Regions from separate parts of the Pectobacterium sp. PL64 genome, predicted to be linked through region 2. Evidence: predicted binding sites of a transcription regulator. Region 2 holds the regulator's gene; the other holds the start of a gene.
What was found. The regulator LexA, encoded in region 2, represses DNA repair genes until DNA is damaged. The targets are predictions, from matches to a motif close to TNCTGTATGTACATACAGNA.
Positions count from the first base shown of each region.

Region 1 (3,759 bases), 2.5 Mb from region 2:
ACCTGTTGGGTGAAGGCTTTGAGGTTGCGGTGCCACGCATCATTGATACGCTACTCGGGTGTGCCATCGCATGGGCGGCGGTGAGTTTTATTTGGCCGGACTGGCGCTTCCGCGGTCTGCCAACCGTCATCAATAAGACATTGGACGCCAACTGCCGTTATCTTGATGCGATCATGGTCCAATATTATCAGGGGAAAGATAATAGCCTGCCTTATCGTATTGCCCGCCGCGATGCGCATAACTGCGATGCCGAACTGGCATCCGTTGTGTCGAATATGTCTTCTGAACCTCATGCTACCAGAAGCAAGCTGGACAGCGCCTTCCGCTTTATGTGCCTGAATCATACGTTGCTAAGCTATATTTCGACGCTTGGCGCACACCGCGGGAAAATTACCTCAACGGAAACGCTGCAGTTGCTGGATGATGCCGTTTGTCATGTTGATGATGCGCTACACTGTAGCGAAGAGGAAAGTTTGCGTATCAATCAGGGATTGAAAACCATTACCGCCAGCCTTCAATCCCTTTCACCCGAGTCAGACAGTAAAGAATCATTAATTATTCAGCAAATCGGCCTGCTGATCGGTCTCTTACCTGAACTCGTACAGCTAAAAAATGACATGATGACACAGTGAAATAGACGCATCCCTTAGTGCTTTGGCCCTTTGGAGACCGCATTGTTTTTATACCATTCCAACAGTTCATTGCGGATACCGCGAGGGAGTGCCGCCTGATGTGTGCCGCAAATGGCGCCAGCCAGCGCCAGTAGTACGTTAACACTCAGATTAGCGCGAACCTTCCGCAACTCAAGATAGCTGTTTTTCGCACCATAATGCTGTAGTTCATCGACATTCTTGATCCCCGCTTTCCACAGCAACCGCTCGATATCGTGGTTAAGATTCGGAAGATCCTTTAACCGCCCGTTGGTACTTCTGACTGCTTTATCATACTGCGCGCCTCCCAACGCCAGATGGGCGAAATACAATAGCTGCTCAGATTCTTGCCATAATGCGTCATCGACAAGAAAGTAATTCAACGGAACGGGCATACCGCGCTTGGTATAAATCAGATTAGGCATATCACGCTGCTGAAAATATTTTTCATCCTTCTTACTGGCGCGAAGATAAAGCTCCCCTTCCGACACCAGTCCAAAAATCGTTTTATTTGCTGCGATGCTGTAGCCACCAAATTGGGAACGCGAAGTGATGTCCCCCAAAGATGAAAAAGACTGCTGAGATTGCAAAATCCTTTTTTTGCATAATTGCTTCATTGCCATAATCCTTAGTATTGAAATGATCTCGTCCTGAACAATTAAAAATATTTGTAGCAGGAACAAATAATTAACCACAGCCCCGATGCGGCTTCAAACAGTAAATGTGTTTACTGTCCCTTACATAAGGAATATGCGAAGCGCTTTCAAAAAATCAGGTTGATTTTCACGCATACAGCAGATACTGTATGTTCATACAGCAATACTATGGGTAGAACTCATTATGCGTACGCAATCAATCCGCTCTCACAACATCGAGCCGTCATCATTTTCTGCAAATCAACACGCTGCGGAGCCCTCGGTTGCCACAGGTGGAATTATCAGCGAAATCGTGTACAACGCCGATCAGCCCATAGTCACACACCTGTTATTACCGCTTTTACAGCAGCTAGGCACGCAGTCTCGTTGGCTGTTATGGCTTTCGCCGCAGCAAAAATTGAGCCGCCCCTGGGTCCAGCAATCTGGGCTGCCGCTGGATAAAATGGTGCAACTCCACCACATCAATCCGCTGTTTACAGTTGATGCCATGGAAAGAGCCTTGCTGACAGGGAATTACAGCGCTGTTTTATGCTGGTTACCGCACGAATTGACGGAAGAAGAGAAGGTTCGGTTACGACACGCCGCACAGGCAGGAAATACGTATGGCTTTATTATGCGGCCAGAAAGTGCTGGCGGTGACGCCTATAGACTGTTTCCTAGCCTTAAAATTCATTCGACATTGTATCATTAAGTAAATTAAGAATTTTCTCAGCTTATCCAGGTTATATGTCTTGTCGATCGCCGCAGAGCGGTATTCTGCGGGCTTTTTGAATATATTTGATACAGCTAAAAGGCGTAAGATCTGTCAAAAGCATCTACTATTTGTTAGCAAGTATGTATGAATCGTGCGATTTTCTTATGACGTAAATCACATCATACTTGTAACTTTCTCATCACGTTGTAGACTTTAACTCGCTGGAGTTGCTCTTTTATAACGTCAGTTGACTGACAGCGAGTCATAAATAAGGGCAAAGTCTCCGACCAAAGGATTTTAACCAAAGGTTTATTAGCCCTCCGGGTTAATTGCCGATTTGGATGATAATGAGGCGTAAAATGAAAAAAACAGCTATCGCAGTTGCAGTGGCACTGGCTGGCTTCGCGACCGTCGCGCAAGCAGCTCCTAAAGACAATACCTGGTACACCGGTGGTAAACTGGGTGTGTCTCAATTCCACGATACTGGTTTCTACGGCAATGGTTACACCGGTATCAATAACAACCCGATCAAAAGCAAGTTAGGCGCTGGTGCATTTGTTGGTTATCAAGCCAACCCGTACCTGGGCTTTGAAATGGGCTACGATTGGCTGGGCCGCATGAAGTATGCAGGTTCTGCTGCTAACGGAGCAGACAGCGCAAGCTTCAAAGCACAGGGCATCCAACTGGCTGCTAAACTGAGCTACCCAGTTCTGCCTGATCTGGACGTTTATAGCCGTCTGGGCGGCATGGTATGGCGCGCAGACAGCCACGCGGCTATCGGCGGCGGCGACATCAACAACGACGACACTGGCGTTTCTCCGCTGGCTGCAGTTGGTGTTGAATACGCTATCGACAAAAACTGGGCTGCACGTGTTGACTACCAATGGGTAAGCAACATTGGTGATGCTGGTACCGTTGGTGCCCGTCCAGACAACCTGCTGATGAGCGTTGGCCTGTCTTACCGTTTCGGCCAGGATGACCGTGTAGCACCAGTTGTTGCTCCGGCTCCAACTCCAGCTCCGGCTCCAGTTGTTGAAACCAAGCGTTTCACGCTGAAATCTGACGTCCTGTTCAACTTCAACAAAGCAACGCTGAAAGCAGAAGGCCAGCAATCACTGGATCAACTGTACACCCAGCTGAGCTCTCTGGATCCGAAAGACGGTTCCGTTGTTGTTCTGGGCTTCACTGACCGTTTAGGTTCAGAGCAGTACAACCAAGGCCTGTCTGAAAAACGCGCACAGAGCGTCGTTGATTACCTGGTTTCTAAAGGTATCCCTGCGAACAAAGTCTCTGCTCGTGGCTTAGGTAAATCTCAACCAGTTACCGGTTCTACCTGTGACAACGTGAAACCTCGTGCTGCGCTGATCGACTGCCTGGCACCGGATCGTCGCGTAGAGATCGAAGTTAAAGGCATCAAAGACGTTGTAACTCAGCCTCAGGCTTAAGTTATTAACGAAAAAAAACCTCGCTCCGGCGAGGTTTTTTTTATGGCGGACATCCTTGTCCGTCACCCTGTAGGCCGTTGCTTTGCAACGTTGAAAAACGCTCCCTGCGTTTTTTTATGCATGTTTGTCAGCGCGATCAATGACAAAAATACCAATCACGTCTCGTCTTTATTCAGAATGGCTTTAAGATCCTGCTTAAGCAGCGACATCTGGCTGGCATATTTTTCCTTGTGCTCAGCGTCTTCGATTAACTGCACAATCGTTTCTGATAAGGTCACCCCACGTCTCTGAGCAAGAGCCGCAAGGCGCTGCCA
Region 1 is NZ_CP092070.1:2,584,012-2,587,770, forward strand. Features, by position in the region: gene yccS (YccS family putative transporter) at 1-632, shown strand, start outside; gene HP572_RS11530 (TfoX/Sxy family DNA transformation protein) at 647-1,267, opposite strand; gene sulA (SOS-induced cell division inhibitor SulA) at 1,491-1,997, shown strand; gene ompA (porin OmpA) at 2,360-3,445, shown strand; gene matP (macrodomain Ter protein MatP) at 3,601-3,759, opposite strand, start outside.
Region 1: a site for LexA is predicted at 1,450-1,469, ahead of sulA (SOS-induced cell division inhibitor SulA). Genes of this name have one in related genera too.

Region 2 (3,759 bases):
CGGCGAATAAAGAACGCGCCAAGACGGCGGAAGATAGGACCTGCTGGCCAGAAATTCAGGTTGATACCGGCGGCGATGTGCGGTGGCACTAAGCCTTGATGGTACAGGACGTAGGACAGCAGCAGATAATCCATGTGGCTGCGGTGGCAGGGCACATAGACAATGCCGTGGCCATCCTGCGCCAACTGACGAACGCGTTCGGCGTTGTGGACGTTAATCCCCTGATAAAGGCGGTTCCACGTCCAGCTTAATACGCGATCCGACAGACGCACGGCTTCGTAGGAGAAGTCAGCGGCGATTTCTTCCATTAGCGCAATAGCGTTCTGCTGCGCTTTCTCAGTAGAAATCTTCTTACTGCGCGCCTCATCGTCTACGGCTTTCTTGATCGCTTTGGAATCCAGCAGCTTGTTAAATAGCTCCTGACGCACCGGCAAACGTGGCCCAACTGCCGCCAAACGTTGGCGAGAGAAGTGCATACGTGCGACACGCGCCAGTTTGTGGGCTATGGTTTTGTCAGTACCATGCTCGGTCGCCATATAACGTAGCGACACCGGGCTGGAGAAGCGGACAAAGCTGTCGCGGCCTAGCCACAGGACGGCGAAGAATTTCTCAATGCCGTTGAGCAAGCGCAGATGCGGTGTGGCCTGAGTGTGGCCTTCCCGACCCGGAGAGCGCCCAAACATCACAGAAACTGGCACCATCTGTACGTCTAAATCTGGATTGGCACGATGCAGATCCAGATAGTCGTGAAACAGCTTGACGGATTTCTGTTTGGGAACGTAATAGCGGAAGACGCGCGGCCCGTCATTAATAAAGACGTGGCTAGGAAGTTCGACGCCATTGAATTCGAACGACTGCGAGGGATCGGGTAGCCCCAATGCCAGGCATTTCGCACGTAGCGTCAAGAGATCCGCCTGAGAGTTATAAGGCAGAACATAGAGTATAGGACGTGAGGGATCTAACCCTAGCTCGACCACCGGATCTGCGGGAATAACTTTGCTCTTCACCAACAGTTTCAGTGGGAGATTCAATAATTTATAGTAAATTTTACGCCAACCTGACATAACAACATGGAGCCTCTTGTTAGCAATGCGCCGCAAGGATACCAGAAACTGCGCCGGAGATCTGTGGTGATGAGACAACGTAAGCGCGTTAAAATGCGAACTATTTTGCATAAATAGCGGAGGATAAATGAATAAAGCAACGGGGATGACCCGGATCATTAAAGCGACCGGTTATTCCTTTAAGGGGTTGAAGCAGGCGTGGCAGCATGAGGCGGCATTTCGTCAGGAAACGATACTGACCCTTGTCGGCGTCATTATCGCGTGTTTACTGCCGGTTACGCTGGTCGAAAAACTGCTGCTTATCGGGTCTGTGGTACTGATTATGCTGTTTGAGCTGGCCAATAGCGCCATTGAAGCCGTGGTTGATCGCATTGGTCTCGAGCACCACGAATTATCCGGTCGGGCGAAAGATATTGGCTCGGCGGCTGTCTTTGTTGCCATCCTGTTAGCCGCTGTCGTCTGGGGCAGCATCCTCTGGCAACATTTTGCCTGACGGCGCGCATAAATGAGTAAAAGTCAGGGGCTTTGCCGAGATCTCCATTCCCAATTGTGGCTTACCTGTATATACTCACAGCAAGACTGTATAAACAACCAGGGGGCGGAATGAAAGTATTAACAGCAAGGCAGCAGCAGGTTTATGACCTGATCCGCGATCATATTGCGCAAACCGGAATGCCGCCAACGCGCGCGGAAATTGCTCAACAGCTGGGGTTTCGCTCTCCTAATGCGGCTGAAGAGCATCTGAAAGCGCTGGCGCGTAAAGGCGTGATTGAGATTGTATCGGGCGCGTCTCGTGGTATTCGTCTGCTAATGGAAGAAGAGACGGGTATTCCTCTGGTTGGCCGCGTGGCCGCAGGTGAACCCCTGCTGGCACAGGAACATATCGAGTGTCACTATCAGGTTGACCCTGCGATGTTCAAACCTAGCGCTGATTTTTTGCTGCGGGTGAGCGGCATGTCGATGAAAGATATCGGTATTATGGATGGTGATTTACTGGCCGTGCATAAAACAGAAGATGTGCGCAACGGTCAGATTGTCGTCGCGCGTATTGACGATGAGGTGACGGTGAAGCGCCTGAAAAAGCAGGGCAATACGGTACACCTCCTCGCTGAAAATGAAGAGTTTGCCCCGATTGTTGTCGATCTGCGTCAGCAAAGCTTTTCGATAGAAGGCTTAGCGGTTGGCGTGATTCGTAACAGCGACTGGAGCTAACCATTCGCAGAGATGCACTGCTCGTTTGTCTGGGTCAGTGCATCATGTTCTGTTTGTTAATCTGCTAACCATATACATTTAGTTACATTTCGCGTGCGTTTTCTACTATCCCATTACCTCCTGTTTTTTCACCGCTTTTTGCGGTTATTTTCCCTTTATCAATGCTCGTTCCAGTTACAGATTCCTGATTTTTCATTCAAAGTAAAATATTCGACTATAATTTTTATCAAGGTAAGCATTTTTATCTTGATTGTGTGGCGATAGATCAGTTTGACGATCGAGTATTAGCCATCACATTTTGATAGCCCGGTAATCAAGGGAGACAGTGGCGAAGAGCACCGTCATGGTTCACAGAGTTATGATGCTGCTTACTGAATACATCTATTTATCTGAAACTGACGCATACGTCGGTAGTTACGATTTTTTATGCGAAATTCACCTAAGGTACGGAGATTCTTATGAATAAAGACCAAGCCAGCGGTAACTGGAAACAGTTTAAAGGTAAAGCGAAAGAGCAATGGGGCAAATTAACGGATGACGATCTGACGGTCATCGAAGGTAAACGTGACCAACTGGTGGGGAGAATCCAGGAGCGTTACGGGTACGAAAAAGAAGCGGCAGAGAAAGAAGTGAAACACTGGGAAGAGCACCACAAATATCATTGGTAGCTATCACTGGTCACCAAGGTGATGTATCCCCACAGAAAAAACGATAGCCCTTGGGCTATCGTTTTTTAATCGGAACGGTATGGTCGTGACCGCAATGGTCCGGCTGCTTGCATGATGCAACTTCCTGACAGCCTCCACACAAGCCGTGTGCTTCCACCACGCTGTGACGCAGCGTAAATCCCGACTGTTGCGCCAGACTACGCAGCGTTTCTTCCACACCTTCGGTTTGACGTTCTGTAACCTGCCCGCAGCGGTCGCAGATGAAAAGGGCAGACGTGTGACTGTGGTCTTCGATATGGTGGCAGAGCACGTAGCTGTTGTTGGATTCGACGCGGTGAATGAAGCCTTGTTCCAGCAGAAAATCCAGCGCGCGATAGACAGTCGGCGGCTTCGCCTGAGGTTCGGAAACGCGCAGCAGGTCCAGCAGGTCATAAGCGCTGATAGCACCGGACTGCTGTGCCATAAGGCGTAAAACCTCTAACCGCTGTGGCGTGAGACGCACAGCGCGCTGCTGACAAATCTGTTCAGCCTGGGCAAGAAGTTTGTCCTGTTTGGTTGAATCCATTGTCATATCACCCTGACGCATTGAGGAACAAGACGGATATCTTACCACGACTGAATAAAAACGCCGAACTGGCGGCGTTTTCCTGTGAAGACGAGGATAGAAGCGCTATACGACCAGATCGATGAGCAGCGCCCGCAAAGGCGACTCTGCCTGTAGCGTCAACGCCGTTTCTTCCTTAATGAAGGCTCCGTCGCCGCAGTGCAGTGTTTCACTGTTCTGATTGCCTTTTACCGCCATTGAACCGTGGATC
Region 2 is NZ_CP092070.1:63,728-67,486, forward strand. Features, by position in the region: gene plsB (glycerol-3-phosphate 1-O-acyltransferase PlsB) at 1-1,064, opposite strand, end outside; gene HP572_RS00270 (diacylglycerol kinase) at 1,192-1,557, shown strand; gene lexA (transcriptional repressor LexA) at 1,668-2,276, shown strand; gene HP572_RS00280 (CsbD family protein) at 2,735-2,944, shown strand; gene zur (zinc uptake transcriptional repressor Zur) at 3,000-3,509, opposite strand; gene HP572_RS00290 (pirin family protein) at 3,615-3,759, opposite strand, start outside.